Regions from separate parts of the Arthrobacter sp. lap29 genome, predicted to be linked through region 2. Evidence: riboswitches for the same ligand, from Rfam matches in the RefSeq annotation. Region 2 holds a riboswitch; each other region holds the start of a gene.
The links. Region 2 has a riboswitch for thiamine pyrophosphate ahead of RY113_RS06170 (ECF transporter S component). Riboswitches for the same ligand answer to the same signal wherever they lie in the genome.
Positions count from the first base shown of each region.

Region 1: it holds a riboswitch for thiamine pyrophosphate, as region 2 does, so the genes downstream of both, RY113_RS12705 (3-oxoacyl-ACP reductase) here and RY113_RS06170 (ECF transporter S component) in region 2, are expected to answer to the same signal.
Region 3: it holds a riboswitch for thiamine pyrophosphate, as region 2 does, so the genes downstream of both, thiO (glycine oxidase ThiO) here and RY113_RS06170 (ECF transporter S component) in region 2, are expected to answer to the same signal.
Region 4: it holds a riboswitch for thiamine pyrophosphate, as region 2 does, so the genes downstream of both, RY113_RS04090 (bifunctional hydroxymethylpyrimidine kinase/phosphomethylpyrimidine kinase) here and RY113_RS06170 (ECF transporter S component) in region 2, are expected to answer to the same signal.

Region 1 is NZ_JAUCEK010000007.1:21,015-28,117, reverse strand. Features, by position in the region: gene purU (formyltetrahydrofolate deformylase) at 1-156, shown strand, start outside; gene RY113_RS12730 (YtxH domain-containing protein) at 256-540, opposite strand; gene RY113_RS12725 (pyridoxamine 5'-phosphate oxidase family protein) at 628-1,122, opposite strand; gene RY113_RS12720 (GlsB/YeaQ/YmgE family stress response membrane protein) at 1,174-1,443, opposite strand; gene RY113_RS12715 (ferritin-like domain-containing protein) at 1,877-2,440, shown strand; gene RY113_RS12710 (hypothetical protein) at 2,572-3,051, shown strand; TPP riboswitch at 3,134-3,227, shown strand; gene RY113_RS12705 (3-oxoacyl-ACP reductase) at 3,303-4,067, shown strand; gene RY113_RS12700 (LLM class flavin-dependent oxidoreductase) at 4,103-5,407, shown strand; gene RY113_RS12695 (hypothetical protein) at 5,510-5,968, opposite strand; gene RY113_RS12690 (HAD-IIB family hydrolase) at 6,014-6,868, opposite strand.
Region 2 is NZ_JAUCEK010000003.1:133,017-140,119, forward strand. Features, by position in the region: gene mnhG (monovalent cation/H(+) antiporter subunit G) at 1-12, shown strand, start outside; gene RY113_RS06160 (DUF4235 domain-containing protein) at 122-382, opposite strand; gene RY113_RS06165 (beta-N-acetylglucosaminidase domain-containing protein) at 633-3,704, shown strand; TPP riboswitch at 3,847-3,966, shown strand; gene RY113_RS06170 (ECF transporter S component) at 4,013-4,645, shown strand; gene RY113_RS06175 (ATP-binding cassette domain-containing protein) at 4,648-6,186, shown strand; gene RY113_RS06180 (energy-coupling factor transporter transmembrane protein EcfT) at 6,183-6,977, shown strand; gene RY113_RS06185 (L-lactate dehydrogenase) at 7,097-7,103, shown strand, end outside.
Region 3 is NZ_JAUCEK010000001.1:120,530-127,632, forward strand. Features, by position in the region: gene RY113_RS00550 (FUSC family protein) at 1-706, opposite strand, end outside; gene RY113_RS00555 (MarR family transcriptional regulator) at 780-1,286, shown strand; gene thiE (thiamine phosphate synthase) at 1,458-2,135, opposite strand; TPP riboswitch at 2,150-2,275, shown strand; gene thiO (glycine oxidase ThiO) at 2,270-3,583, shown strand; gene thiS (sulfur carrier protein ThiS) at 3,592-3,831, shown strand; gene RY113_RS00575 (thiazole synthase) at 3,881-4,681, shown strand; gene RY113_RS00580 (4a-hydroxytetrahydrobiopterin dehydratase) at 4,702-5,049, shown strand; gene RY113_RS00585 (hypothetical protein) at 5,132-5,437, opposite strand; gene RY113_RS00590 (DUF3107 domain-containing protein) at 5,485-5,709, opposite strand; gene RY113_RS00595 (TetR/AcrR family transcriptional regulator) at 5,773-6,411, opposite strand; gene RY113_RS00600 (MetQ/NlpA family ABC transporter substrate-binding protein) at 6,669-7,103, opposite strand, start outside.
Region 4 is NZ_JAUCEK010000002.1:199,235-206,337, forward strand. Features, by position in the region: gene RY113_RS04080 (vitamin K epoxide reductase family protein) at 160-795, opposite strand; gene RY113_RS04085 (Rne/Rng family ribonuclease) at 1,166-4,720, shown strand; TPP riboswitch at 4,837-4,935, shown strand; gene RY113_RS04090 (bifunctional hydroxymethylpyrimidine kinase/phosphomethylpyrimidine kinase) at 4,926-6,611, shown strand; gene rplU (50S ribosomal protein L21) at 7,005-7,103, shown strand, end outside.

The sequences.
Region 1 (7,103 bases), on a different contig from region 2:
TCCCAACAAATTGTGGAAGTTGACCACACCTTCGGACCCGATGATCTTGTGGCGGCGGGTAGGGACACCGAGTGCAAGGCATTGAGTAACGCAGTCCAGTGGCATTGTGAAGGTCGCGTTATTCTTCACGGTAACCGGACCGTTGTGCTGCGCTGACTGGTGCTGCGCTCAGGGGTGTGGTGCTTGAGATGCGTGCCCGCATCTCAAGCACCAACTCTTCGCAGTTGGCAAAGTGGTCAACCTGGTCCGCGGTGCTTAGCCTCTGCCGCGTCCACTGTGGAGTCCGGCATCTCGGAACGCATCGGAATTTTCGGCAACGGATTCCCTGGCTGGGAGAACCTGGTGAACCAGCTTGTTCACAGCTTCGCCAGCTTGGGCTTTCACGCTCTCTTGAACACTCGCCACGGTGCCCTGCACTTCATCTCTATTCCAGAGCTTTTGCACCGAGGATTTCAGTTGATCGTAGTGAGCCCTCCCGGCCCTACTTCCTAGAATATATCCAGCGCCAAGGCCTGCAATGAACGTCAACTTAGCTTTCATACGTACTCCATCCGTCCTGTTTTGGCTCTCTTTTAGGGAAAAATTGCGCTCGTGAAGAAAGCAAGCACCCTTTCAGAGATCTACCGCTCAGAGATCCACAGTGCCGCTTTCTCCTGCATCAATTCTTTCCCCGCTGATGCGTGCCTTGGCCCACTTGAACACAGTGGCCAAGACGCCGCCGGGAGATTCCCAATATTGAGCACCATCGGGGCGCACCCGGATCAAGACCAATTCCTTGGACTCGGGGCCATCCGGGTAGAAAGCAGCGGCTGCCGGATTCCACAATTCCCGCGCTTTCGCTTCACTGGTGATCACTGCGGCTTGTCCGTGAAGTGAGAGCCACTGGTCTTTTCCCGCGAAGGAAAGGTTAACCTCTGGTGCCAGCTGCGCCTGTTCAACAGGGGAGGTGCCAGCAGAGCTGAGAAACCACAGTTCACCGCCGTCCTCGACCTTGGCAACCGTCATTGGATGACTTAGCAAGCCGTCAGGGCCTTGGGTAGTGAACATGCAAATGCGGTGCGAATTGATGATCGTCAGGACTTTGTTGAGGTCTTCGGTTGCTGAATCTTCGTTCGTTAACATGGGGACATTCCTCCTGAAGTGGACGCTGCTTTGGTTAGCACGCTGCTCTGGCTAGGCTGCTGACTTGTTGCGGCCGGTGATGGCTCCGTAGACGCCCGCAACAACCAGGCCGCCAACAATGGCTAGGAGCCACGAGCCTAGGCTCCAAAATTCCATTTTTCCGCCGCCGAAGAGAAGGTCTCCGATCCATCCTCCAACAATGGCGCCAACCACACCCAATACAAGGCTGGTGATCCAACCGCCGTTAACCCGTCCTGGCAGAACTGCCTTAACAATGGCGCCGACAATTAGACCCAAGATAATCCATCCGATGAAACCCATGGTTACTCCTAAAGTGCAAGAAAGTCTTTACTCGTATGGCGTAATTGAGAACGGTCTCCATGCACTGCTCTCAGTGCATCACTACTGCACGCATTTCGAGTTTTTGCCATCGATCCAACGGGATCGACTCATCTACCCTAACCACATTCTTGGACTAAATGCACGCCAAGATACGTAAATTTGCGCTGGAAGGCCGGCCCTGAGCGTTGCTGGAAAGCAGTGACATTGATTCCTGCCGGGGTTCCTGCAAGGAGCCGTCCCAACGGAGATATCCATACGGATAACGCTGAATTTTCGCGGCTATTGCCTCAGGAAGATCTTGGATATTTGTTGACTGGGTGGTTAGAGTCTAGAAACGAGGAGGGCGTCCTAGAACTGACGCAGCAAGAAGACTTGTTTCACTACGTGCCAAAACGATTGTGGAGGAAACGCTATGTTTGAACGATTCACAACACTTGATGAGATTTTTTGCTACAAGCTTGGAACTGCGCTGACCATGGAACACGATTCTTTGGATTTGATGGAAGAGTTGTCAAAGTCAGCGATGCGCAGTGTTCTCACCGAGTTCTTTGACGAACATGCCCAAGAAACCCGGCTGAACATTGAGAATCTGGAACAGTGCCTGGCATTGATGGGTAAGGAAAACAGCCAGCATCCCTCGCCCACTACCAAGGGGCTCGCCAAAGAATTGAAATCCTTTATGGCCAAAACTGACAACACACTCGTAGACGCTGTTGTTGTTGCCGGTGCTCTGGAAAGCCAGCACCATGAGGTGGCCGTGTACGAGTCTCTCCTCCTACAAGCAAAATCCCTGGACGTCACCGAAGCAGTCCCACTCTTGAGTCAAAACTACTCACGGGAGCAGCTAGCCCTTGAAAAACTGAGGGCAGCCGCGGACACTCTGGCCCAGGCGGATGCCAGAGACCAAGATGGTGCAAACGGTGCCGGCCATGCTGTGATTGAGGTTCCGCCCTACCTGCCCCCTGGAAGCGTCTAGTTGCTGATCCTAACTCCCGGCGTGAGTGCGCCGGCCGTGAGCGCGCGAAGGAAGCGTTGCCGCGCTTACTTTCATGACCAGCAATGCCCTGTCTAAACAAATCACTATCTGCCCAACTGCCAGGAGAAATAATGAATTACAGTGCTGAACCAGTAGAAATCTCCATCCGACTCCAGGATGGCGATTGGACGCCCGAATCCCTGAAAGAATTGGTGGGCTCTTACCAGCAGAAGCTGCAGGCAATGGGGGCACCGGAAAACGCCATCGAAACGGTGGTGAAAACACCGGATGACGGCTCGGCATCCGTCCACGTCAGTTGGTCTCACCAAGGCCAGCAAACCTTCGCGGACATGAGTCAGACCGCCGTCAGCGAGGCACCTGACGCCCGTGGACATGGGGAAGTGATTCCGCCCGGAGAACCAACCCAAGACTCCCAAGGTCTGGGCGCTATTCTTGGGGATGCGGAACGTTCCGCCATTGACGAACCCGCCACTGACCGCGCTGTTCAAGCAGGGGAAAACGCCGTGGAACAAGCCGGTAATGATTACCTGATCAAAACGGGAGCAGATGGAAAAACGTACGTGGAGGACGTCGACCCCGCCAAGGGGTGACCCGCCCACAGCGTAAAGCCTAAAGCCTAAAGCCTGTGACCCAGATGCGCCCCGGAGTTGTAACCGTGGTAGCTTGGGCGGTGGACACGACACGGGGTGCCGCTTGGCGGCTGAGAGCTAGACCCGTTGAACCTGATCTCGATAATCCGAGCGAAGGGATGCCGGTCCTGCAGCAATGACGATTCGTAGCCCTTGAGGTGGCGTATTCGAGCAATCCTGGCATCCTTTCGAACTACTGAAGGGTGCACGCGATGCAAATCAAGGACCAAATTGTACTGATCACTGGAGCCGGCCGAGGCCTAGGCTCGGATGTGGCACGTTCCTTTGCCCGGGAAGGCGCCAAAGTGGTGCTGAATTACCGCAACAGCGAGGAATCAGCCCAGAGGCTCGCCGCCGAAATCGGTCCCGAGCAAGCTATTGCGCTGCGGGCAGATGTCACCACCACCCAAGAGGTACAGGACATGGTGGCAGCTGCTGCGGAGTATTTCTCTGCACCCATTACCACCGTGATCAACAATGCCTTGCCTGATTTTTCCTTCAACGGGGACGGCCGTTCCAAAGCCCATGCCATTGAATACGGTGAGTTCACGGCACAGTTTTCCGGTGTTGTGGGAGGTGCGCTTAACACGATTCAGGCGGCGCTTCCTGGCATGGCTCTTGCCGGGTGGGGCTCCATCATCAACATCGGCACCAACCTGTTTCAAAACCCGGTAGTGCCCTACCACGACTACACCTCCGCCAAAGCGGCGTTGCTGGCACTGACCCGGACCTTTGCTGCCGATCTAGGCCCGTCCAATATTCGCGTGAACATGGTCTCCGGGGGATTGCTGCGCACCACTGACGCCTCAGCGGCCACCCCAGAGGAAGTCTTTGAGCTTATTGCCGGTGGTACCCCACTGCGTAAGGTGACTACCCCGGCGGAATTTGCTGACGCAGCACTATTCTTCGCCTCACCCTGGTCCCGAGCCGTCACGGGGCAGAACCTTGTAGTCGACGGCGGATTGGTCATGAACTAAGGATGGAAACGCTCTCCTGCCCCAAAATTCGGGCGATGCACATCAACGCGTTCCTTTTCGGGGCTGGACACCACACCATGGGCTGGCGGCATCCTGAGTCCAGTGCAGCCCGGGTTGGGCAAATACAGTATTTCGAGGAACTAGCCCAGCTGGCCGAAACCGGTTGTCTTGACGCGGTTTTCTTCGCCGACGGGCATGCCGTCAACCGCCAGTATTCTGCCGGGGTACCCGGGCTTTTTGAGCCGATTACGGCGTTGAGCGCCATGGCCCGGGCCACAACGCACATTGGCCTGGTCACCACGGTCTCCTCAAGTTTCTACACGCCCTTTCACGCAGCACGCATGCTGGCATCACTGGATCACATCAGCGGGGGCCGGGTGGGTGCGAACATTGTGACTTCCATGTTTGATGCCGAGGCGCAAAACCATGGTTTTGCGGCCCTGCCCTCTCACGCGGAACGTTATGAACGGGCCAATGAATTTGTGCGGGTGCTAGGGCAACTGTGGGACTCTTGGGCGGATGAGGCATTGCCAAGAGACCGGGAGAAGGGAATGTTCCTTGATCCGGAGCAGATCCAGCCCATTAACCATGTTGGCAAGTACTTCCAGGTGGCTGGGCCACTGAACGTGCCGCGTTCTCCGCAGGGGCGCCCGGTGCTCTTTCAAGCCGGTTCCTCCGAGGCTGGGCGGGACTTTGCTGCTCAATTTGCCGAAGCTATTTACTCGGTGTCTTGGGATCAGGACTCCGCACTTGAGTTCGCCACAGACATCAGAAGGCGCCTATACGCTGCAGGCCGTGCTGGGACGCAGGTTCCTGTGCTCCCGGGTCTTGTGACATATGTGGGCGCAAGCCGTGAAGAGGCCTTGGCGAAGAAACGGGCGCTGGATGCCTACTTGGACATTGACGCGGCCATCACTCAGCTCAATATTTTCACGGGCATGGATTACCGTACTCATGGGCTGGATGATTTGGTGGCGCCCTTGGCGCCAGCTTCCACCTTTACCGGCCCCCAAGGCCGGTACCTCACCGTGGCACGCATTATCGAGACCAAGCAGCCCACACTGCGCGAATTGCTGGGTTTTCTGGCCGCCGGGGGAGGCCATGCCACCATGATTGGCACCCCCACCGAGGTGGCGGATGAAATGGTGGCCTGGTTTGAATCTGGGGCGTGCGATGGATTCAACCTGATGTGCCCCGCGTACCCCGATTCACTGCGGGACTTTGTTGACTTGGTGGTTCCGATCCTGCAGGAACGCGGGCTGTTCCGTACGTCCTATGAAGGAAGTACGCTGCGTGAAAACCTGGGCCTGGCACGGCCCGCGCGTCACCAAATTCCGTGAACCCGTACCGTCCGTGGAATTTCCGGCTTTCTGACCCTGGGCGGGAACAATGAAACCGTCCTCCCTGGGTTGCATTTTCATACCCCCGCATCAGAGATGACGTCATGAAGCTCGTTTGCTCTGGTGTGAGGGGCCACTGGCGAACCCGCAGCCAGTCAGAGCTAAGGACGTGGCCGAGGCAGCTAAGAGAAGGGCTAAACGCACGGATTTGGGGTGGGAGAACTGAGCGGTATTGCTCATGGTGACGATCCTATAGAGGGTGCCCGTCTTGCAGTACAGGGACTTGTACTCACCGCAGGGTATCTCTGCCCCGAGTGAGTGTTTTAGTGCCTCAGCACTGAGAGTGGGGGAGCCCTGCGCCAAATCCTTACCCTGAGAATCGATGACTCGAACCTTGTTTGCGTGGCTCAGGAGTGAGGCGCTGATAGTGAACTTTCGAGTGGTTGGGGCTTGGATGAGATGCTCTCCGGGCCAGAACAGCGGCTGTGATTCAATGATGCGTGCCAGAAAGGCAGGAAGCAGCCGCAACGCGCTGGCTTCCGTCCGCGGTGGGCCGGGCAACCCGGCACACTGGACTGGCTTAGATTGGTTCTGGACTGGCTTAGATTAGTTCAGTCCGAGCAAGGCAAAAGCTGTGGCGATACCGTTTTTACGTGGAGGTGGGGCGGTGGCATCTGCAATAGTCAACAATTCTGCAGGGGATCCCTCGATGGCAACGCCGAGCCCTGCGAAAGCGAGCATTTCCAGATCGTTGTGCCCATCACCAAAAGCGATGGTGTTTTCTCGCGTGATACCAAGGTACGCAATGGCGGCAGCAACGCCGTCAGCCTTACTGATTCCAGCTTGGAATAATTCCCCGGCGTGGAGCCCCTCTGCGGCGATGGAATTTTCCACCACGTCAATGCCAGCACCGATCTGGGCCACAAGTTCCGTCATGGGCGCAGGGGAGGAAAAGACGGAGATCTTGGCGAATACCACGGAACTAAGATCAGCCAACGGGACAAGCTTGTCCAAGATGGAGGCGGAACCTTTGCTCAGCTGCGCCGGTGCGTTGGCAAAGTGCGCTTCGATGTGTGCCCGGAGCCGGGCTTCGGCTGCAGCGCAGACATAAATGGCGTCTTGCGCCTCGAGGATGTAAACCGCGTTGTGTGCGTCCAATACTGCGAGGGCACGAGCTGCGAGGTCAGCGCAAAAGCGTCGATCAATGAGTACCTCACCGCCAACGTCAAGGTACGCGCCGGCGCTTGCCACCACGCCGTCGAATCCGGCGCCAAGGATACTTGGGGGGAGCATTGGCAGAGGCCGTCCCGTGCAGATAAGGACCTTATGTCCGGCCGCCCTTGCATCCTTGACGGCCTGTTCATGCGCGGCTGGGACAACCCCATAATCTGCGTAGGTACCGTCCACGTCAAGGAAGACGGCCTGAATGGTCTTGGTGCTGGCAGGACTCTCGAGGCTCATGATGAGGGAGTCTACCCGTGCTAGCTTCAGTTGCCTCTAGAACAGCACCGGTTAGCTATCCTTTGCGAGGTGGCCATGGTGGCGCTCGGAGAGTACTAGCCAATAAAAGAGCCACATCATGAGGGCCCTCACGCCTGGCGCGTGCGGGCCCTCATGCAGATCCAGGAACAACTTAAAAATTTGCTGTCGAAAAGACAGTAAAAAGGAGTATGCTGTCTTTAGGACAGTAAATAAT
Region 2 (7,103 bases):
AGCAAGCCCTAGCCATCCGCCGTCGTAGTTTCACGGAAGCCGCAGTAATGGAAGCCTCAGTAACGCGGAAGCCTCAGTAACTTTTGGGGGAGGGACTGCTGCGTTTTTGGGAGGAGTGGGCTCAGATTTCTTCGGGGTGCTTGTTAAAGCGTGCAATGGCCTTCTGGGTGGTGCGTGAAGCCAGGGTCTGAATGATGGCCGCAACCACCGAGGAGACCAGCGCAAAGGTCAGTGCTGACCGGAGACTGTTATTTAGATCCGCCCCATCCTTGGGCGGCTTGTTGCCGGTGCTCTTTTCCCAGACGGAATCCACGAGCTTGCTGGCAACAAAGCCGGCACCGAGGCTGATGCCGGTTCCGAGCAACTTAAAGACGATGTTCATAAAGGACTCCTTTGTGGGGATTCACGCTGGTGCGGGAAAGCACTGTAGTTCAGCCTAGCGCTTTCACTGCCTTAGCTGCAGCGGGTAACCCGGGAGCTGGCGAGATTCACTGGCGCTTTGCGTGCTCTCACAAGGCAAGCCGGGCCCTTAACCAGTTGACGTGATCCGCGCCACATCGTTAGAGTTGCGAGCGAATGTGATCCATATCAAACAAGGTTTGCCGTGAGCGTGGAGCACCAAGGGGAACAGATTGAAACGAGCGTATAAGAACGTCACTTCCGGGGCTCTGGCCCTGGCGATTATTGCCGGAGGTGGGATGGCTGCGTTGTCTCCGTCAGCGATTCCGGCCGCTCAGGCAGCGGTTTCGGCCGCCGAAATTTTGCCCACTCCCCAGGAAGTCAGCACCGCAGGCGTTGCTGTTCCCTTGACAGGCGCAGTAAAAGTGGCAGTCGGTGAAAATGCGGATGCCGCAGCCAAGAAGCTGCTAGCGGAAGTAATTACCGCTGCCGGTGGTACCGCCACCTTTGTCAGCGGTGTGGGCACCACCGGCGCCACAGTCTTCCTTGGCACCGTTGCGGACAACCCGGCTGTATCCACCGCGCTCACGGCCGTGGGATCCGGCAGCGCAGCTGGACTGGATGCTGACGGATATGTCATCGCCACCGGAACCGTCAGCGGCAAGCCTGCGCTGGTACTTAACGGCACCGATGCCACAGGTACTTTCTACGCCGTGCAGAGCCTGAGTCAGGTTGTTGCCAACGGTGTGGCGCCAGCCATGACGGTCAAGGACTGGCCGTTGATGTCCATCCGTGGCGGCATTGAGGGCTTCTATGGCATCCCGTGGTCTCATCAGGCCCGCCTGGATCAGTTTGATTTCTACGGCAAGCACAAGATGAACACTTACATCTACACGCCCAAGGACGATAATTACCTGCGTGCCAAGTGGCGTGATTTGTACCCGCAGGCGCAGCTGAACGATTTGAAAGAACTCGTGGATGAGGCCAATGCCAACCACGTTAATTTCACTTTTGCACTCTCACCGGGCAATGACGTCTGCTACTCCGACGATCAGGATTTCGCCGCCACCGTGGCCAAATTTGATCAGCTGCGCGCAATCGGTGTCAGCAGCTTCTACATTGCGCTCGATGACATCAACCCGTACCTGAACTGTGCCGCGGACAAGGCAAAATTCACCTTGCCGGGATTCCGTTCACTTGCCCAGGGCCAGGGGTTCTATTTGAACCGGATCGTCAAGGACTACATTAACGTCCATGGGCTGGCACCGTTGCAGACAGTGCCCACCAACTATGCCGGTTCCGGTCCAGACCCTTACAAGGGTGAGTTTGGTCTGCAGACGGATGATTCGATCCGTATTCAGTGGACCGGTGAAGGCGTCTTCTCCAACACCATTACGGAAGCTTCAGTAACCAAGGCGGTGACTTCCTACAACGCCGAGCATTTCTACATCTGGGACAACCTGCCCGTGAATGATGGACAGCGCGGACGCCTGTTCCTGAACCCGCTGGAGGGCCGCGACGCCAACCTGTACAAACACATTGACGGCATCACTTCCAACCCGATGATCGAACCGTATTCTTCGATGATCGCCCTGGCCGGGTTCGGCGACTACTCCTGGAACGGCCCCCAGTATGTGCCCGCAACAACACAATCCTCCATTATCAGTGAGCTTGCCGGCCCCAATGAGGCCATCAGGGCGTCTCTGGAAACCTTCGTGGACCTGAACCAGAGCTGGAAGCCCTACCGTCCGGAATCCAAAACGGCGCCGGCCCTGAGCGCAGACATCGCAACCTTCTGGACAGCTTTCGACGCCGGAAACACGGCCGGAATGGCACCGTTGAAGGCTCGTTTGGCCACCATTGCAGCAGGCCCGGAAACCTTGCCTGACATGGCCATGACAGGCTTCTACGATGATTCCAAGCCGTGGATTGACGCCGCAGCACACTGGGCCACGGCCATGGAGAAGCAAATCAGCATGCTGGAGGCCATTAAGGCGGGAAATGGCGTAGCCGCCACGGATGGTGCGCTTGCAGCCAATGGAGATATTGCTCTGGCCAAGGCGGCCACCGTGCCCGATGTTGGGCCGAACAACATTGGCATCACGCCTAACGTCATTGTTCCTTCGGTGGGAGATGGACTCTTTGAAATCTTTAGCAAAGAGGCACAGGGACGGTACAACACCTGGCTGAACCTGAGCCCCGTGGCAGCGTCCAGCTACTTCCCCGCAACGGCTACTTCCTCACTTCCCACCTACCAAAGCAACGCGCTCACACGCATGGTTGACGGCGATCCCAGCACTCTTTGGTGGTCCAGTGCACCTCCCGTGAACGGTTCCACCGTCACCATTGACTTAGGCGCCGTGAAGACGGTGGGCAAGGTGCTGATCCAGCAGGCCGATTCCGACACCAATAACGGTGACATGTTCTACCACGCACGGGTGGAGTATTCGGCGGACAATGCCACCTGGACACAGGCCGGAGTGTTTGAGAGCAAGCCGCGCATTGAGCAGAACTTTGATACTCCTGTAAGCGCACGGTACATCCGTCTGGTGTCCACGGGCACCAACCCGGGTGGCCAGTGGGTGAAGATCCGCGAGTTCCAGGCCCTGGAAGCAAATGAACGGCTGGCCAGCAACCTGCCGGGCGCAAATGGTACTGGTGCGCAGAGTGCCTTTGACGCAACCATTGCCACAGCCTTCGAGCCTGCCCAGGCCCCGGTAGAGGGTTCATACCTCTCCAATACCCTGGATGCACCGGCCGCCATGAAGTCAGCCGTTGTGGTGGGCCATGTGGCAGGGGACCTGCAAGTTAAGGTCGACAGCGAATGGGTCACCGTGGGTGCCTTGGATCCGAAACGCAGTTTCCAGGAAGCTGTTCTGGAGCAGGAAAGCATTGAGGGTATCCGCATCCTATTCACTCCGGGCGCAGCAGCCATGGGTGAGCAGACCTTGGCCGTTTATGAGCTTGGTTTGCGCGCCACCGGTCCTGTGGCTGGCGGCCCGTACATTGGTGAGGAAGTGGTGGAACCGACTCCGACGGCCACGGCGACCCCGACTCCGACGGCCACGGTTACTCCGACCGAATCGGCCACCGCCAGTACCGCACCCAGTGACACCCCGTCACCGAGTGCCTCGCCCACGAAGGACGGTTCAACCACACCTTCCGCCAGTGCCAGCGCCACGGCAGGTGCCGGTGATGACCTCGCCAGCACCGGGTTCAACCTCGGTGCAGCAGGTGGGATCGCTGTGATTCTCATGCTCGGTGGGTTGATCATGGCTAGCCGACGCAAGGTGCGCCAGCACTAGCAACAGCAAAAACTGAAAAAGGTTCCATCAAGTACTGCAGGCCTCCATCTCACGGTGGGCGTCTGCAGTACTTTTTTCATGACGCATTTCTTTCCACGCATTGGCTACCGGGTGTGAGCGGGGGTAAGCTGAAGCCGCAATTCAAACACGACAGGGGAGCGTGCACCCATTTATCGGGTGTCGGCGCTGAGAGTGCGGTTCGCCGCAGACCCTCGAACCTGCTCCGGCTAGTACCGGCGAAGGGAGTCGAGTTCTCTTCGGCTGCGCGGAAAGACCGCTGCAGCCGCCCCTCCTGAAAAGGAGGAAACATGAGTAAGTCAGTTACGGGCACGTCCGCCCCGAAAAACACGCAACAAAAGAACAAAAGCACCTGGCGGGTTGTCGACATTGTTGTCGTCTCGGTTCTGGGTGTTGCCGTTGGCGTTATCTTTTGGCTCTGGTCCGCCGGCTACGGTTTCATCGCAGCCTTCACCGTAGCCTTCCCACCCGTTGGTGCACTTTACGTTGGCGGCTGGCTGATTGCCGGCGTGCTGGGTGCCTTAGTGGTCCGCAAACCGGGCGCGGCGTTATATTGCGAATTGATCGCCGCCACCGTTGAAGGACTGCTGGGAACCCACTTCGGGTTCACGGTGCTGCTCTCAGGCTTGATTCAAGGCCTAGGCGCCGAGCTGGCCTTCGCCGTATTCCGTTACCGCAAATTCAATCTTCCCGTTGCCATCTTGGCCGGAACCTTGGCCGGCTTGGCGCTGGGCGTCTATGAAAACCTTATCTACAACGTGGCCTGGGCCTTGGAATGGAAGCTCGTCTACGCGGTGCTGGCCATGGTCTCCGGTGCTCTCATTGCGGGGGTAATTTCTTGGCTGGCCGTGCGCGGGTTGGCACGCACAGGCGCGCTGGCGAACCTGCCCTCACGTGGGGCCGCCACCGAAAAGGCAATCTAGTCATGGCCATCGTGCAGAACCGCGGTGCACCAGTACAGGTCTCTGTCAGGGGGTGGGGCTGGCAGCATTCGGGCCGGAACAACCAAGCCCTCCACGGCCTGGATTTGGAAATCTCCCCGGGTGAACGCGTACTGCTGCTGGGCCCTTCGGGTGCCGGAAAATCAACCTTGCTGCACGCCCTAGCCGGTGTGCTCGGGGATGACGAGGACGCCAATGAGATGGGTGAGCTGCTCATTGACGGGCGCCCTGTGCACGAATCGCGCGGCCGTACCGGGCTCATGCAGCAGGACCCTGATGCTCAGGTGGTGCTCTCACGCATTGGTGACGACGTTGCCTTCGGCGCTGAAAACCTTGCCGTGCCGCGCGAGGAAATTTGGCGCCGCGTCCCGGCTGCCTTGGAGTCGGTGGGCCTGAACCTGCCACTGGACCACTCCAGCTCCGCACTCTCCGGCGGGCAGAAGCAGCGCCTGGGACTAGCCGGTATTTTGGCCATGCGGCCCGGCCTGCTGCTGCTCGATGAGCCCACCGCCAACCTGGATCCGGCCGGTGTGGTGGAGGTCCGTGACGCCGTGCGCCGCAGCCTCGATGAAACCGGGGCCACCCTGGTTGTGGTGGAGCACCGCGTCTCCGTCTGGCTGGAGGTGGTGGACAGGATAGTGGTGTTGGCTCCGGCCGCCCTGGGAGAGCCCGGTGGCGTGCTGTTCGACGGTCCTCCCGCCACGGTTCTTGCCCAGAGCCGGGACTTACTGGCCAAGGCTGGTATTTGGGTTCCTGGCCACGTCCCGGAAGTCCGTGCCCGCATCACCAACCCGTCCGACGCCGGACGCCCCCTGCTGCTAGAGGCGGAGGCTTTGGCGCTCTCCCGCACCAAGGGACGCAAGCGCCGCCCGGTGGTGCCGGCAGCCGTGGTGCCTTCAGTGCAGGTGCGGGCCGGGCATGCGCTGAGTGTGACCGGGCTCAATGGATCCGGAAAGTCAACGCTCGCACTGACCCTGGCCGGACTGCTGGCCCCAGTGAGTGGCCACTTGGCTGCGCTGGAACCCTTGGCGCGCGGTGCCGGGCCCGAGCCGCTGAAATGGCGTGGACGGGATTTGATCAGCCGGATTGGCACCGTCTTTCAGGAACCCGAGCACCAATTTGTTGCTGGTACTGTCCGGGATGAGCTGTTGTTTGCGCCGAGGCTGCTAGGCCGTGGCGAGGATACCGTGGATGAACTACTGGTGCGCCTGCGGCTGGAACACTTAGCGGACGCCAACCCGTTCACACTTTCGGGTGGGGAGAAGCGGCGGCTGTCAGTGGCAACAGTGCTGGCGGCGAGCCCACAACTCCTGGTCTTGGACGAGCCTACGTTTGGACAGGACGCGAACACGTGGGCCGAGCTGGCCTCCTTGTTAACGGAGCTGCTGGATGCAGGCACGGCCGTGGTGTCGGTGACGCATGACGCCGCGTTCAGCGCAGTGCTCGGTGGGGACCGGCTGGTCTTGGGCGCACCAGCGGACCTTGCCGGAGCGCAGGCGGCTGCAAGGATGGCGCAGCGATGAGCGTTGACATTATTGCTACACCGCGGTCCACCGCACTGCTGGCCCGGGCCAACCCGTTGGCGAAGCTCGGAGCCGGAATGGCCCTGACCGTGGTGTTGCTGGTGAGTGTGGACTGGGTCTCTGCCACGGTGGCACTCGTACTCGAATGCATACTTCTGCCGCTGGCTGGATTGAGCCTGCGAATGCTACTGACCCGCGGCTGGCCCATCCTGCTGGCTTCCCTGGTGGGTGGCTACGGAACAGCTCTTTTGGCGCCCAAGACCGGTGAACTGCTGCTGGCCTTGGGCCCGGTCACCTTCAGCACCGGATCCCTGGAGGCTGGCGTGGCTATCGCCTTGCGTGGTCTGGCGATTGCCCTGCCTGGGATCATCGTACTGGCCTCCACCGACCCCACTGATTTGGCCGATGCGCTGGCCCAAAAGCTGCGCCTGCCCCATCGCTTTGTACTGGGCGCGCTCGCAGCGATGCGCCTAGTGGGGTTGCTTGTGGCCGAATGGCAAACGTTGGGGATGGCACGCCGCGCACGTGGTGTGGGCGGCGCTTCCGGGCTGTTCAGCCGGTTAAAGGCGCAACTGGGACAGGCCATGGCGTTGCTGGTGCAGGCTGTTCGGCGGGCATCGCGGTTGGCAGTGACCATGGAGGCGAAGGGCTTCGGTACGGGTGAGCGGACCTGGGCCCGTGAATCGACCTTTAGCCATATCGACATCGCGGTGGTGGCCACAGGATTGGTGATCGCCGGCGTGTCAGTGAGCGCCGCCGTCGTACTGGGCACCTGGAATCCAGTGTTCTGATAGTTCCGGCTTTAACGCACCGTTCCCCGCGGCGTGCACGCGGGGAACGGGATTTGCGCTCTGGCTGAAGTGCTAGGACATAATCCGTGTCTGGCCGGCTGGGCGGGGATACTGGGAGCATGACTA
Region 3 (7,103 bases), on a different contig from region 2:
CGCTCAGCGCCACCGATCCCCGGGCCCCGCGCACGGCGGCGCGGGCGGCACCAAGGTGGGTGCCGCCGTGGGACGCGTCTGCGGGGAACTGCGTGGCCAGGCGCACCACGGCCGTGATGGACCGGGCAACGGCAAGGCGGGCCGGCCCTAGCGGGTTCACCAGAACAGGGGCCATTGCGGCGAGCCACCCCACGGCGGCGCCGATCCCCAATGCAGCCACGACGGGGGCAACTCCGGCCAGGCTATTCGCGTAGGCGGCGCCGGCAGCGGCGGCAAAGACCATGATGACGGCGCCCGGGCCGGTGATCCGGAAGGCGGCAAAGATGTGAGAGGCCAGGCCAGCAATGAGCGATAGCACAGCGATTTGCGCCGCCATGGGGACGCCCATGGCACCGAGCAGTGCGCCGATTCCGACCGTGACCAGCATTGCTGCAGCCACGATTCCCAGCATGGGAGCCAACCGGCGGTAGGGCTGGTAGCGGCCGAAGGCGCTGGTCAGTGCGCCCAAAGTGGCCACCCCGGCCAGTTGTTGCTGGCCCATAAGCCCGCCGGCAACCAAGACCAGGCTCGCCGCAATGCCCACCTTGATGGCCGGGGCAAAGATGGCGTCGGCCGGGTGGATGGCAAGGGACTTGTACCAGGTGCGGGGAGCCACAGAGTGGGCCAGGGCCGTGCCACAGTGGCGAAGCCGGGAGGTCATGATCATCTTTCCATACTACAATCTATTTTACTAGTAAAATAGATGTGAATGATGTGAGAGTAGTCTCTAGACTGGATCCATGAGTGTACATGCAGAGTCGGGTGACTTCGTTGACAGGGCGCGGAAGGGCTGGGCACAAGTGCGGCCGGACCTGGATGTGGCCAGTATTGAGGTGATGGGGCGGATTACCAGGATTGGTGCCTTGGCTAACCACCGCGCGGAGCGTCATTTGGTTCACGAAGGGCTGACCCGGGCAGAGTTCGATGTCCTGTGCACCCTGGCCCGCAGCGGTGCCCCCTTGCGTGCCAGTGAGGTGACTGCCTCGACAATGCTCAGCGGCGCCTCCACCACCAAAAATGCCGACCGGCTGGCCAGACGCGGACTGATCGAGCGCCTCCCCTGGGAGCATGACGGCCGGGTGGTGCTCCTGCGGTTGACGGTTCAGGGGCAGGAGTTGGTGGATCGGGAATTTCCGCGCTTTCTGGAGCGGGATCGCCAGATGCTCTCCGGTCTGAGCGCGAGCGAACAGGCAAAGCTGGCCACGCTGCTGCGTAAAGTCGCCTTAGCCGCAGAGTCTTCCAGCTAGGCCTCGTAACGCCACACCTCGTTGCGCCACCATCGGATTGTGTCCTCCGCGGCAGTAGCCCACCCGGGCCGGTAGCGTCGATTGCCGGGCACAGCTGCACACCAGCCACACTCACCGACCCGTATTCCAAGCCAAAGGGACTGGCAATCCTCGCAATTCTTGTGGCGCGAATTAGCCCAGCGCAGGCAGCCGGGATAGCAGGGCCTGGGCGGCCGCCGTCGGATCTTGTGCTTCGGTGATGGCGCGGACAACAACAATCCGGGACGCGCCCGCCGCCACCACTTGCTCCACATTGGACAGCTCAACCCCGCCAATGGCGAACCACGGCTTGGTGGTGTTCAGCGATGCGGCGTGCTCCACCAGGGAAAGCCCGACGGCGGCACGGCCCGGCTTGGTGGGGGTGGCCCAGAGAGGTCCCACACAGAAGTAGTCGGCGTAGGGATGCTTCGCGGCTGCCGAAACCTGGGCGGGGTCGTGGCTGGAAAGGCCCATCGAGACCGGCCCCAGAAGTGTGCGGGCGGCAGGCAGCGGCAAATCCTTTTGACCAATGTGGAACACGGGTGCGCCACTGAGCGAAGCGATGTCCGCCCGGTCATTGACAGCCCACAACTTGCCGCATTCCTGTGCAACAGAACGCAACACGGCCAGCAATTCAAGCTCTTCTGCTGCCTCAATGGTTTTATCGCGCAGCTGGATAATATCAACACCGCCAGCAAAGGCGGCCCGCAGAAAATCGGCAAAATCCCCCTGTTTGGCGCGGGAATCCGTGCACAAATACAGTTGGGCGCTCTGGATCGAGGCAACGGTGTGGGCGGGGGCGCCGTCATGGATGGCAGAAATATGGCTCATGTCTCATAGACTAGTGCAGTACCGCGGGAGCCAGTGAAGCTGGCTGAGAGGGCGCCTAATGCGCCGACCGAAATACGCCCCCAGCGGGCGTGGAACCTGATCCGGGTCATGCCGGCGTAGGGAAGGAAGGCATTGTGGCCGATATTTTAAGCACCGACGTAGCCGTCATTGGCGGCGGAATTGTGGGCCTAGGCATCGCCTGGGAAGCCCAACGCGCGGGCCACACCGTCACAGTGATTGATCCTGCCCCCGCCACTGGTGCAACCTTTGCCGCCGCCGGTATGCTGGCCCCGGTCAGCGAACTCCATTACCAAGAAGAAGAACTACTGGCGCTGACACTCGCCTCGGCCGCACGCTGGCCCGAGTTCGTGGCTTCGCTGCCTGTTAGCTTGAGTGCCGCTGAGGCGGAAGCTGCGCGGGGGACTGGCTTCAACGTTTCGCCCACCCTGGTTCTGGGCGGGGACCCAGCTGACCGGCAGGCACTGGCTGACCTGCACGAGGTTCAAAAACAGTATGGGCTGGACTCGGAACAGCTTTCCATCCGCGAGGCCCGGGCCCTGGAACCACTCGTCGGCCCACACATCTCCTGCGCCTACCTGATGAAACAGGACCACCAAGTTGACCCGCGTGCCATGGCCACCGCGCTTCGCATGGCACTGGAAAACGCTTCAGGGGCCCGGGGCGCCGTCTCAGAAGGCACCGAAACAAACGTGCCGGCACCAGCGTTCGTGGCGGAGACCGCCGTCGGACTTCTCCACAAGGATCCGGCGGATAGCCACTCGTGTGTGACCGGAGTGCTGCTAGCTGACGGGCGCGAAATCCACGCCAAGGAAGTGGTGGTGGCCAATGCCCTTGGCGCCCCGCAACTGGCCGGCCTGCCCGAGGGGCTGAAGCTGCCGGTTCGTCCAGTGTATGGGGACGTTTTGCGGCTGCGCGTGCCGGAGCATCTGCTCCCGCTGACCACCGCCACCATCCGTGGGCTGGTGCGCGGGGTGCCTGTCTACATTGTGCCGCGCGAAGACGGCACCGTAGTGATTGGGGCAACAAGCCGCGAAGACGCCAACGCCGGTGTCAGCGCCGGGGGAGTACACCAGCTACTGCGCGATGCCCAGGTGTTGCTGCCCGCCGTGGCCGAGCTTGAACTGCTCGAATGCACCGCCCGTGCCCGTCCCGGAACCCCGGATAACGCCCCGCTGCTGGGACGGGTTTTGGGAGCAACCGGGCGGGACATCACCGGTCTCATCATTGCCACGGGCTTCTTCCGGCACGGTGTGTTGCTGACCCCCATCGCCGCGCTGATAGTCCGCCAGCTGTTGGGGGACATCACGGACCTGGCGTGGACGCATTTCCGCCCCGACCGTTTTTCTCCGTCACTCACCGCTGGCACCGCCAGCACCGCCGGCCCAACCTCGATACCGCTTGCCGGCCCCGCCGGCCCAACCGCGTAGGAGCAACCATGTTCACCATTCAACTCAATGGCACCACGGAAACCCACCCCGCCGGGACCACAGTTGCGGACCTTGTCACGGCCACCACCGGCAGGGCGCTGCTCGCCTCGGGACAGGCTGCCGACGGCGGCCGGCTTGGTGTTGCCGTTGCCCGCAACTCAGGCATTGTGCCTCGCAGCCAGTGGTCCGCCACTGCCGTGGAACACGAGGACGAACTTGAAATTGTCACAGCAGTACAGGGTGGCTAAGATCCCCGCCAACACATCATTGACCGTCCGAGACCGAAAAGTGAATGCCATGACCGAAGCACTGACCCGTAACGATTCCCTGGTAATTGACGGGATTGCGCTGAACTCCCGGCTCATTATGGGCACCGGAGGTGCTCCGAGCCTGTCCGGACTCGGTGCCGCACTCATCGCCTCCGGCACCGAGCTGACCACCGTGGCCATGCGCCGCTACTCGGTGGATGAGGCAGCGGGAGGTGGCACCAATTTGTTCCAGTTGCTGCTCGAGAACAACATTCGCATTCTGCCCAACACGGCCGGCTGCTTTACGGCCCGTGAAGCTGTGATGACAGCGGAACTGGGGCGTGAGGCCCTGGATACCGACTGGGTGAAATTGGAGGTCATCGCTGACGAGCACACCTTGCTGCCCGACGCCCTTGAACTTGCCGACGCCACCGAGCAGCTTGTCAACCGTGGCTTCAAGGTGTTCGCCTACACCAACGATGACCCGGTTCTGGCGCTGCGCCTGGAGCAGCTTGGAGCCACCGCCGTCATGCCGCTGGGTGCCCCCATCGGCACCGGCCTGGGCATCTTGAACCCGCATAATATTGAGCTGATTGTTTCCCGCGCGTCCGTTCCCGTGGTGCTCGACGCCGGAATTGGCACCGCCTCCGATGCCTCCCTTGCCATGGAGCTGGGCTGTGACGCAGTCCTATTGGCCACGGCAGTCACCCGTGCCCAAAATCCGCTTGTCATGGCCGAAGCCTTCAAACACGCCGTGATCGGTGGAAGACTGGCAGCACAGGGTGGCCGCATTCCCAAGAGGGCCCACGCCTTGGCTTCCTCGGCCATGGATGGCCGCCCTGACCTGTAGAACTAGATAAGGAGCCTGCCATGGCGCCCGCAGATGATGTGTTGACCCGGACCCAGATCGATGCTGAACTGGCAACCCTGCCTCAGTGGCGATACGCCGGTGAGCTGCGCTGCGTGCTGAAGTGCCCGACGTCGGCCGGGGCCTTGGAGTTGTTCGCCGCCATTGGGGCGCTCGCCCAGGAAGCCAACCATCACCCGGATGTGGACTGGCGCTATGACACCTTATTTATTGCCACCAGCTCCCATGATGCGGGAGGGCAGATCACGGCACGGGACATTACCTTGGCCAGAGCCATTTCCGCAGCGGCCGTGGCAGCCGGTGCAGAAGCTGCAACGGAAACAAAAAATGATCCCGATCCCGCCTTTTGAAACCGAAATATCGGGCTCCAAAGGCGGGATCGGGATCATTTCCCGGACAGTTCAGCTTTAGTGTGGTACAGCCGCTGCGCAGTTAGTGCATTTGCAAAATTGCGGTGTTGCGCTCCACTTGATGCTGGTGGCGGGCACGGCCTACAAAACCGGCGGTGGCCCAGGCGGCCGCTCCGCCCACCAGCATGGAAAGAATCCAAGGCATCCAAGCGGTGGCGCTGTCATTATTTAGCCCCACAGCCATGGTGAGGATCCAGACCAAGAGAGAGGCAGCCACGGCGGCACCGGCGGGGAGCGCCGCACCGAACATGGCGCGGTGCTTGTCCACAGCCCAGGCAATAGCGCCGAAAGCGGCGGCGGTGAGGGCAATAATGACCAGGGCAACCATGAATGTATCCGCCTCTACGAGCTGTGGATCAGTGACAAAAAAGGGTTCTAGAGTGCGCCGAAGCCTACACCGCGAGCCTTCTCGCCACCCAGTTCAACGTACCCCAGCGCGTTGCCCGGAACAATGATCATCCGGCCCTTTTCGTCTTTAAGACGCAGCTCGGAGCCCTTGGCCAGAGCTTCGGAGACCTGGTTGGCGACGTCGTCCGCACTCTGATCGGATTCAAGGATGATTTCACGGTTGATGTTCTGGATGCCGATCTTGATTTCCACAGCTGTCTCCTTGGTGCACACGTACTTTTAGATGGATATTACAACCACTCTAGGGGCAGCGTGTCAGGATTCCTTGGGGAATCGGCTAATTCCGCGCCAAGCTAAACGGTAAACCAGATCACTGGCCACATCTAGATCAAGGTCGCCGCTTTCTTCGAGCCAGTACCGTGCGCTGACCTGGGCCATACCCGCCAACGCCCGGCCCAGCAGAGCTGCCTCAACAGGGGGCAACTTAGTATCCTCGGCAATGACAGCACCAATCGCGTCGGCGTAGTTGGCATTGAACGCCTCCAGCCGGGCAGCTACCTCGGGATCGTTTACAAGATCGGATTCAAAGACCAACCGGTGAGCCTGATCGTCGTTGGCCATGAATTCAAAGTAGGCCTTCATGGTGGCCTGAACCCGCAATTTGTTATCGGAGGTGGAATTCAAGGCAGCCACCAGCATTTTTGTCAGAGCATCCAAATGGCTCTCCAACAGTGCCAAATACAATTCCCGCTTGCTGGGGAAATGTTGGTACAGGACAGGCTTGCTGACCTTGGCGGTTTCGGCAATTTCATCCATGGCGGCACCGTGATAGCCATGGTTGACAAACACCTCCAGCGCAGAGGTCAGCAGTTGTGCTCGGCGCTCATCACGCGGCATGCGGCTCGACTGCGTCTTCGGCGCGGGGCTATTCTTCGCGGCTGGATTCAAAGTCATGATGGCTGCCTTTCCCTCCGATGCCCGTGGCTGGTGCATGGGGCGGTTCGTGTCATTCTACCGGCCGGTAATCAGCCATACGGCGCAGACTTGGCCGGATTACTCGGGCTAATTATGGGTAGGGGCCGAGCAGGCATGGCGTGGGACCAAGAATACTGCCTGGATCTGAGCCACATCTTCATAGGGTCCCCACAAAAAGAAAAGGGGCCGCCGGTGAGGGCGGCCCCTGGGTGCGCCTGAATCAGGTGCACAGAAACTTAGGATGCGGGGATGACAAGACCCTTGAACTCGGTTTTGAGGAAGTCCCTCATATCCTGTGAGGTAAGCATCGTGAAGAGCTTCTGCACGCGGGGATCATCCTTCATCTCCGCCTTTACCGCCAGCACATTGTAGAAGGCGCTGTCCTCTCCCTCCACCAAGAGCTGCTTGTCTGCGCTCAGGCCTGCAGGCAGTGCGAAGGCCAACGTGACGATCGCCGCGTCCTTGTCATTGAGGGCCTGCGGGAGGCTGGCGTTCTCAATCTCGATGAACTTGAAGTTCTTGGGGTTCGCGGTGATGTCCTTGAGCGTGATGGGGTTCTCTTTGACCTCAATCAAGCCCTTGGACGCCAACAGCAGCAAGGCACGGCCTTCATTGGTGGGGTCATTGGGGACGGCGATGGATGCGCCGTCGGGCAGTTCGCTCAGTGTGGC
Region 4 (7,103 bases), on a different contig from region 2:
CTCCCGCAGCTCGCAAGCTCGTTGCGGGTCCCTCGGGCGCGTGGGCCCATCCACGGAAGTTCGACGGCGGGGGCTCACCTTATGGTGAGCCCCCGCCGTCGTTTTTAACCCCGCGGCCACTTCCAACGCTCGGTTGGTAGTTAACCGAGCGTTGGAAGGCTAGGCGTTGGAGGGGATGATCAGGTGAATGAACCGGAAGAAGATTGATGCCAGGGTGGCCAGGTAGATCAGTCCCACAATGGTCCAGGACCAATCGTTGAGGAACTTTCTCAGCGCAGCGGGTGCGGGGATGATGCCGTGATTGATGTTCCGCAGCGTTGTCCACACGAAGAGGGGGATCATCATGGCCCACACCACCATGCAGTACGGGCACAAGATCGCCAAGGTGTACAACGCTGTGAACCAGAACCAGGACACCAGGGCCATGCCTGCGGTGATGCCAATCTGCAGGCCGATCCAGTACCAGCGGCTCATTTTTGCCCCCGCCAGCAGGACCATGCCTGTGGTGATCACCACGGCAAATGCGGCCACGCCAATGAAGGGATTCGGGAAGCCAAGCAGGGCTGCCTCGGGCGTCTTCATGACGTCGCTGCAGGATATCCAAGCGTTGACGTCGCAGCTGGCAATGGCGTTCGGATTCTTATAAAGCTCTAGCCTCTCCAGCACCAAGGTGAAGGATGCAATCCAGGCGATGGCGCCGGTAATGACCAACAGCCAGCCAAAGGGTTTGGCGCGCGCCAGGGCAGGTTTGTCCAGATCAGCTGGCTCAATGGGGGAAACTGTGGTGCGTGGCATGGCGTCCTATTCATCGAGACCGGTGATTGTGTCCTGATTGTAGCGTGCCAATCATGGCGCGCCCTGCGCGAAATCGCAGGTAGGACAAGTGCGTGTGAGACAATATAAAAGGCTGGGCGGCGATCCACATGCGCCTTTCGGTCCTATGGCACGCCTACTGGCTGCTGGAGAAGACGTTGCCTGTGTGTGCAACCATCCACCAGCTCAGTATTTGGCAAACCATTGGCTTTTCAGAGCTTGCGCACCCGGAAGTTGGTGCCGCCTGGAAAGTAATTAGACGACTTCCGTCAACGCCCGAGGGTGTTGGCACATCAGCCGACTTTGGCGCCCGATGTGGAGGTGCCAAATCGGTGCGAAGGCACTGCCCACAATGGAAAATGAACAGCCCACACTAGAGAACACAGAAGTTGCTCCGGCCGCAGCTCCAAAGACTCGCACCACGCGGTCCCGCCGAGCCACCTCAGCCGTCACCAGCCCTGGGACAGCCGCCGCAGCACCGGCCGAGGCTGAAACGCCAGCCAAGAAAGCTCCCGTGCGTCGCAGCCGCGCCAAAAAGAGCGATTCCCCGTTGAGTAGCTCCGCAGCGGAAGCAGAGGCGCCGTCCGTCAGCGATGCTGGCTTGTCGCTGCTCGACGCCAACTCTGAGAAAACCGGCTCTGAAGCCGCAGCCAATGACGTGGCCGCCCCCGCCAAGAAGGCCCCCCGTCGCCGTGCCAGCGCCCCCGTCACTGCTCCCGTTTCGGGCGAAGTTGCCGGCCAGGGTGAACTGATCCTGACAGGCGGCGCCCCAGCTACAGTTGTGCCTGAAGAAGATGCTCCTGCACGCAAGGCTCCGGTCAGGCGCAGCCGTGCAGCAAAAGCTCCCGTCACCAAGGTTGCAGCAGAGCAGCACGCAGACACGGGCGTTGTCGAAGTGCAAGCGACGGCTGAGGTTGCCACCGAGAAGGCAGACGCTCCCAAGGCCGCCACTTCCCGCACCCGATCAACCTCACGCCGTGCCTCTGCGAAAGCGGCAGATGTAGCCGCGCCGGAGGCCGCCCAGGTAGCCGACCAGGAGAGCGTCAGTGAGGTAGGGGCTGCCACCGAAGAAGCGCCCGTGCAGGTTGCTGCTGCAGCAGCGCCCAAGGCAACGCGCAGCCGCCGCCGGAGCTCAGCCCCCACGTCTACCCCCGCATCCGCAGCCTCGGCCGTAACCGCAGCTCCCGCCGAGGCTGCCGTACCTACCGTGACCGGTGCGCCTGCCGAAGGAACCGGTGCGAATTCCGAAGAAGCTGCCCAAGAACCCGTTGAAGCACCGCAGGCCATTGATGCGCCCGAACAAGCCGAACCCGCTGTGACGGACTCCTTGTTCCATGCTCCGGATTCCGGCATCTCGGCACTGTTCTTGGCGCCGGATCTGAGCCTAGTGGTACCCGTTGCTACCACGCAGGGCGGGAACCCTGAGGAGAACACGCAGGACGGAGCGGATGCCGATCAGCGTGGCCGCTCACGCAACCGTAACCGCCGGCCACGCGCAGCCGATACGCAGCCGGTGGATGAGAGCCAAGATGTCGACGTCGCTGAGAGCGATTCTGATGACAGCGACGACGGCGTGACCTCCCGCCGCCGCCGCCGTCGCCGCCGTGGCGATACGGATCTGGAGTTGACCGGCGGCAGCGATGAAGATCCGCCCAACACGGTGACCCGTGTGCGGGCCCCCCGCGTTCCTGCCGAGCCCACGGCAAGCGTCTCTAACCGTGTTACGAGCCTGCGCGGCTCTACCCGTCTGGAAGCGAAGAAGCAGCGCCGCCGCGACTCCCGCGATTCCGGCCGCCGCCGCACAGTCATCACAGAAGCCGAGTTCCTGGCCCGCCGCGAATCCGTGGACCGCGTCATGGTGGTCCGCCAGGCCGATGACCGCATCCAGATTGGTGTTCTCGAAGACGGCATCCTGGCCGAGCACTTTGTTTCCAAGACGCAGCAGGATTCCCTGATCGGCAACGTCTACGTGGGCAAGGTCCAAAACGTGCTGCCCAGCATGGAAGCGGCCTTCGTGGATATTGGCCGCGGCCGCAATGCGGTTCTTTACGCTGGCGAAGTTGATTGGGACGCAGCGGACCTCAACGGCCAGCCGCGCCGCATTGAAAACGCGCTGAAGTCCGGCGATTCGGTTCTGGTCCAGGTCTCCAAGGACCCTGTTGGACACAAGGGTGCCCGCCTGACCAGCCAGATTTCCCTGCCCGGACGCTACCTGGTGTTTGTGCCCGGCGGCTCCATGACAGGGATCTCACGTAAGCTGCCCGACGTCGAACGGAACCGTCTCAAGCGGGTCCTGAAGGACCACCTGCCCGAGAACGCCGGGGTCATTGTGCGCACAGCAGCCGAGGGTGCCAGTGAGGAAGAGCTCACCAATGACATCAACCGTTTGCGCGCCCAGTGGGAAGGCATCAACAACCGTGCCGCCTCCTCCAAGACGCTGGCACCGGAAATGCTCTACGGCGAGCCGGATCTGACCATCAAGGTGGTCCGTGACGTCTTCAATGAGGACTTCTCCAAGCTCATCGTCTCCGGTGAAGACGCCTGGGACACCATTGAGGCCTATGTGACCTACGTGGCTCCGGATCTGTTGGACCGTCTGGAGAAGTGGACCAACCCCGAAGACATTTTTAGTGCACACCGCATTGACGAGCAGATCAACAAGGCCCTCGAACGTAAGGTGTTCCTGCCTTCCGGTGGTTCACTGGTCATTGACCGCACGGAAGCCATGACAGTGGTTGATGTGAACACGGGCAAGTTCACCGGATCCGGCGGCAACTTGGAAGAGACCGTCACCAAGAACAACTTAGAAGCTGCCGAGGAAGTGGTGCGCCAGCTGCGGCTGCGCGACATTGGCGGCATCATTGTCATTGACTTCATTGACATGGTTTTGGAATCCAACCGCGATCTGGTGCTGCGCCGCCTGGTTGAGTGCCTGGGACGTGACCGGACCAAGCACCAGGTGGCCGAGGTGACGAGTTTGGGTCTGATTCAGATGACCCGCAAGCGTATGGGCACCGGCCTGCTTGAGGTCTTCGGTGAGCAGTGTGGCACCTGCGCCGGCCGCGGCATGGTCACCCACGAAATTCCCGTGGAGCACCGCCGCCCGCACACTCCCGGCGTGGAAGGCGCCCAGGTTCAGGCTCAGGTTCACGCACCCACCGTGGAGCAGCGCGAGCCGGAACGCACCGCTAACCGCTCAACCCGAAGCGAGCGGAAGCGCAACCGCAACCGTACGCAGGGGAACGAGGCGGAGCAGCATCAGGAAACCCCCGTGACGCCGCTGTCCGATGAGGCTGCCGAGGCCCTTGAAGCCGCGAAGGTGCAGAAGGCTCACGAAGCCCGTGCCGCGCTGGCGAATATTGCTGCCGCAGCTGCTGCCACGCATCACGAGCATTCCCCAGCGCAGGGGCACCACCAGGCTGCGGATGCTTCGGAGCAGCATGTAATGCACGACGCCGGAATCCTCACCTTGGGTGGGGAGGCCATTGAGTTGCCGCGTGGGCATCGCAGTGAAAGCGGTGGCATGGTTGCGCACAACAATGCTGATCAGGCAGCCGCTCTGGCGGGGCTGACTCAGGCGCTGGACCAGCTCTCAGCCCCCGGGGCAGAGCACTCTGCACCCGAGCCATCTGCACCCGAGCCCTCTACGCACGAGCACAAGGTAGCGGAGGCGGAAGAGTCCGGCAGTAACCGTTCCCGAGCACGCCGTGGCCGCCGCAACCGCAGCGCACGCAGTGCTCAAGGTGGTGCTGATATGACGGTAGAAACGTCAGAGGCGCCTGTTACAAGCCAAGGTTCAGCTCCCCACAGCAGCGCTCAGGTGCGCATCTCTACACCGGCGCCGGTAGTCCACAAGAGTGCCGAGCCCATCATTTTGGGTGTAGGGGTTCCGGCTTCCGAGCTGTAACCGCCTAGGCCTTCTCTCAATGGCCCGCAGCGACGCTTGAAGAAACGCAAATGTGCGTCACTTTACAGGCATTGCTGCGGGCTATTTTTTGTTGGCCTGCTAGCAGGGTTAGGGTGGAAACAGACACGGGGTGCCAGGCCATCAGGGCCGGCTGAGACAATACCCGTTGAACCTGCCCGGTTAGCACCGGCGAAGGGATGTCCCCATGGATACAACTGCACTAGTTTCTTCTGATCAAGACGCGCTACCCCTAGCCTCAACAGTCCAAGCCTCAACCGTCCAAGCCTCAACAGTCCACGCCTCGCTTGTTGCAGGCTCGCCAGCTGCGGCACTGCCAGCGCCACAGCTCCCGGGAACACGGCACCCACGGGTTTTGAGTATTGCCGGTTCCGACCCTTCGGGAGGGGCCGGTATCCAAGCCGATATCAAAGCAATCAGCGCCCATGGCGGTTACGCAATGGCCGCCATCACGGCATTGACGGCCCAAAATACGCGAGGCGTCCGCGAGATTCACGTGCCGGACGTTGGATTCCTTAGGGCACAGCTGGAAGCCATCTCCGAAGACATCAGCATTGATGCGGTGAAGATCGGCATGCTGGGCACGGCCGAGGTGATGAGCGCGGTAGGGCAATGGCTGGCGGCAACCCGGCCTCCCGTCGTCGTGCTTGACCCGGTCATGGTGGCTACCAGCGGTGACACGCTCATGGCTCCGGAGGCCCGCAACGCCATGCTCTCTCTGCTTTCCCTGGCGCACCTGGTCACCCCCAATATTCCCGAGCTTGGTGTCCTGCTGGGCAAGCCCGCGGCCTCAAGCTGGGACGAGGCGGTGCAACAGGGCAAGGAACTGGCAGCCGAACACCAGATCCGGGTGCTGGTCAAAGGTGGGCATCTTGCGTCTCGGAAATGTCCGGACGCCCTGGTTTCCGCGGACGGCACAGTGCATGAATTCATGGGGACACGCATTGACACCCCGAACACTCATGGCACCGGCTGCTCACTTTCGGCGGCTCTGGCAACTCTTATGCCCCAGCTCAATGATTGGCCCCGCAGCGTGGCCCGTGCCAAGGCGTGGCTGGCTCGTGCCTTGGAAACATCTGCTGAACTGGCGGTGGGTCACGGTTCGGGGCCCGTCAATCACCTGAGCGAACTGTGGGCAACTGCTGCTCCTCACGCAGATAGCTTCAGCCAAGAGCTCTGGGCGGACTGCGCTGAGCAACGTGCCGCGATTGCTTCCCTTGATTTCATTAGCGAACTTGCCGCGGGAACACTCGCCCGCAGGCACTTTGCCTACTATCTGGCCCAGGACGCACTCTACTTAGGCACGTACTCGCGGGTGCTCGCGAGGGCCAGTGCGCTGGCGCCGACCGAAGTGGAACAGAAGTTTTGGGCCGGCGGGGCACAGAACTGCCTCGAGGTGGAAGTCTCATTGCACCGAGATTGGCTAAGTCAGTATCCGTTGGAGCGGGAACACGATGCGGCGGGGCTGTTGGAGGGCGGTCACGGTGCCGGGCTGATGCAAGGACCTGTCACCAAACACTATGTGGATCACCTGCAAGGTGTGGCCTTCTCGGGAAGCTACGGCGAAGTAGTGGCCGCAGTGCTGCCCTGCTACTGGCTGTATGCGGAAGTGGGCCGCATGCTGCACACCGAGTATCTAGCGTTTGAGGGTGAGCACCCCTACGGGGCCTGGTTGCAAACGTACGCCTCCGAAGAATTTGCCAAAGCCACGGAAACGGCAATTGCCATCCTGGACAACGCAGCACGGAGCGGTTCAGTGCGTGAGCGGGCCGGCATGAAGGCAGCCTTTGCCCACTCCGCCGCGTACGAGGTGGACTTCTTTGCGGCCCCGCACCTGCACGCTCCTGCGCCCCAAGATACCCAGAGTGATTAACACCACGCCGGATAAAGCAAAAAATGCGGCGAGTCACGCCCGGAAATGCCTTTTTCTGATCTGAGTCGCGCTAAAGTTGCCTAGTACGGTTTCGGGGATCGCCGCAGCCATCGGATGAAAATATTCACTTGTCCGAGGATGCGCAGGATACGAAATCAGTCTCATTTGCTCCCGGAGCCAGAATTAGCGTATTCTTGATCTTCGGTGCTTACGCCAACACCTAGGGCAACCACTCCATGGCAGAACTCCATTGAGGTCCACGGCGTTGAGGCACATAGTATGCATACCGTGTCTGTTCAATCTTGAACTGCGGCGCATACGGTTAGCATGGTCAATTATGATTCATGTTGGCATAAAAACTTTGTAATAACGTCGAGAGAAGTGAGTTCCCCAGTGGTGTACGCGATTGTCCGCGCAGGCGGCCGTCAAGAAAAGGTTTCCGTAGGAGACCACGTGACCATGAACCGCGTCCCCGGTGGAGTCGGTAGCACA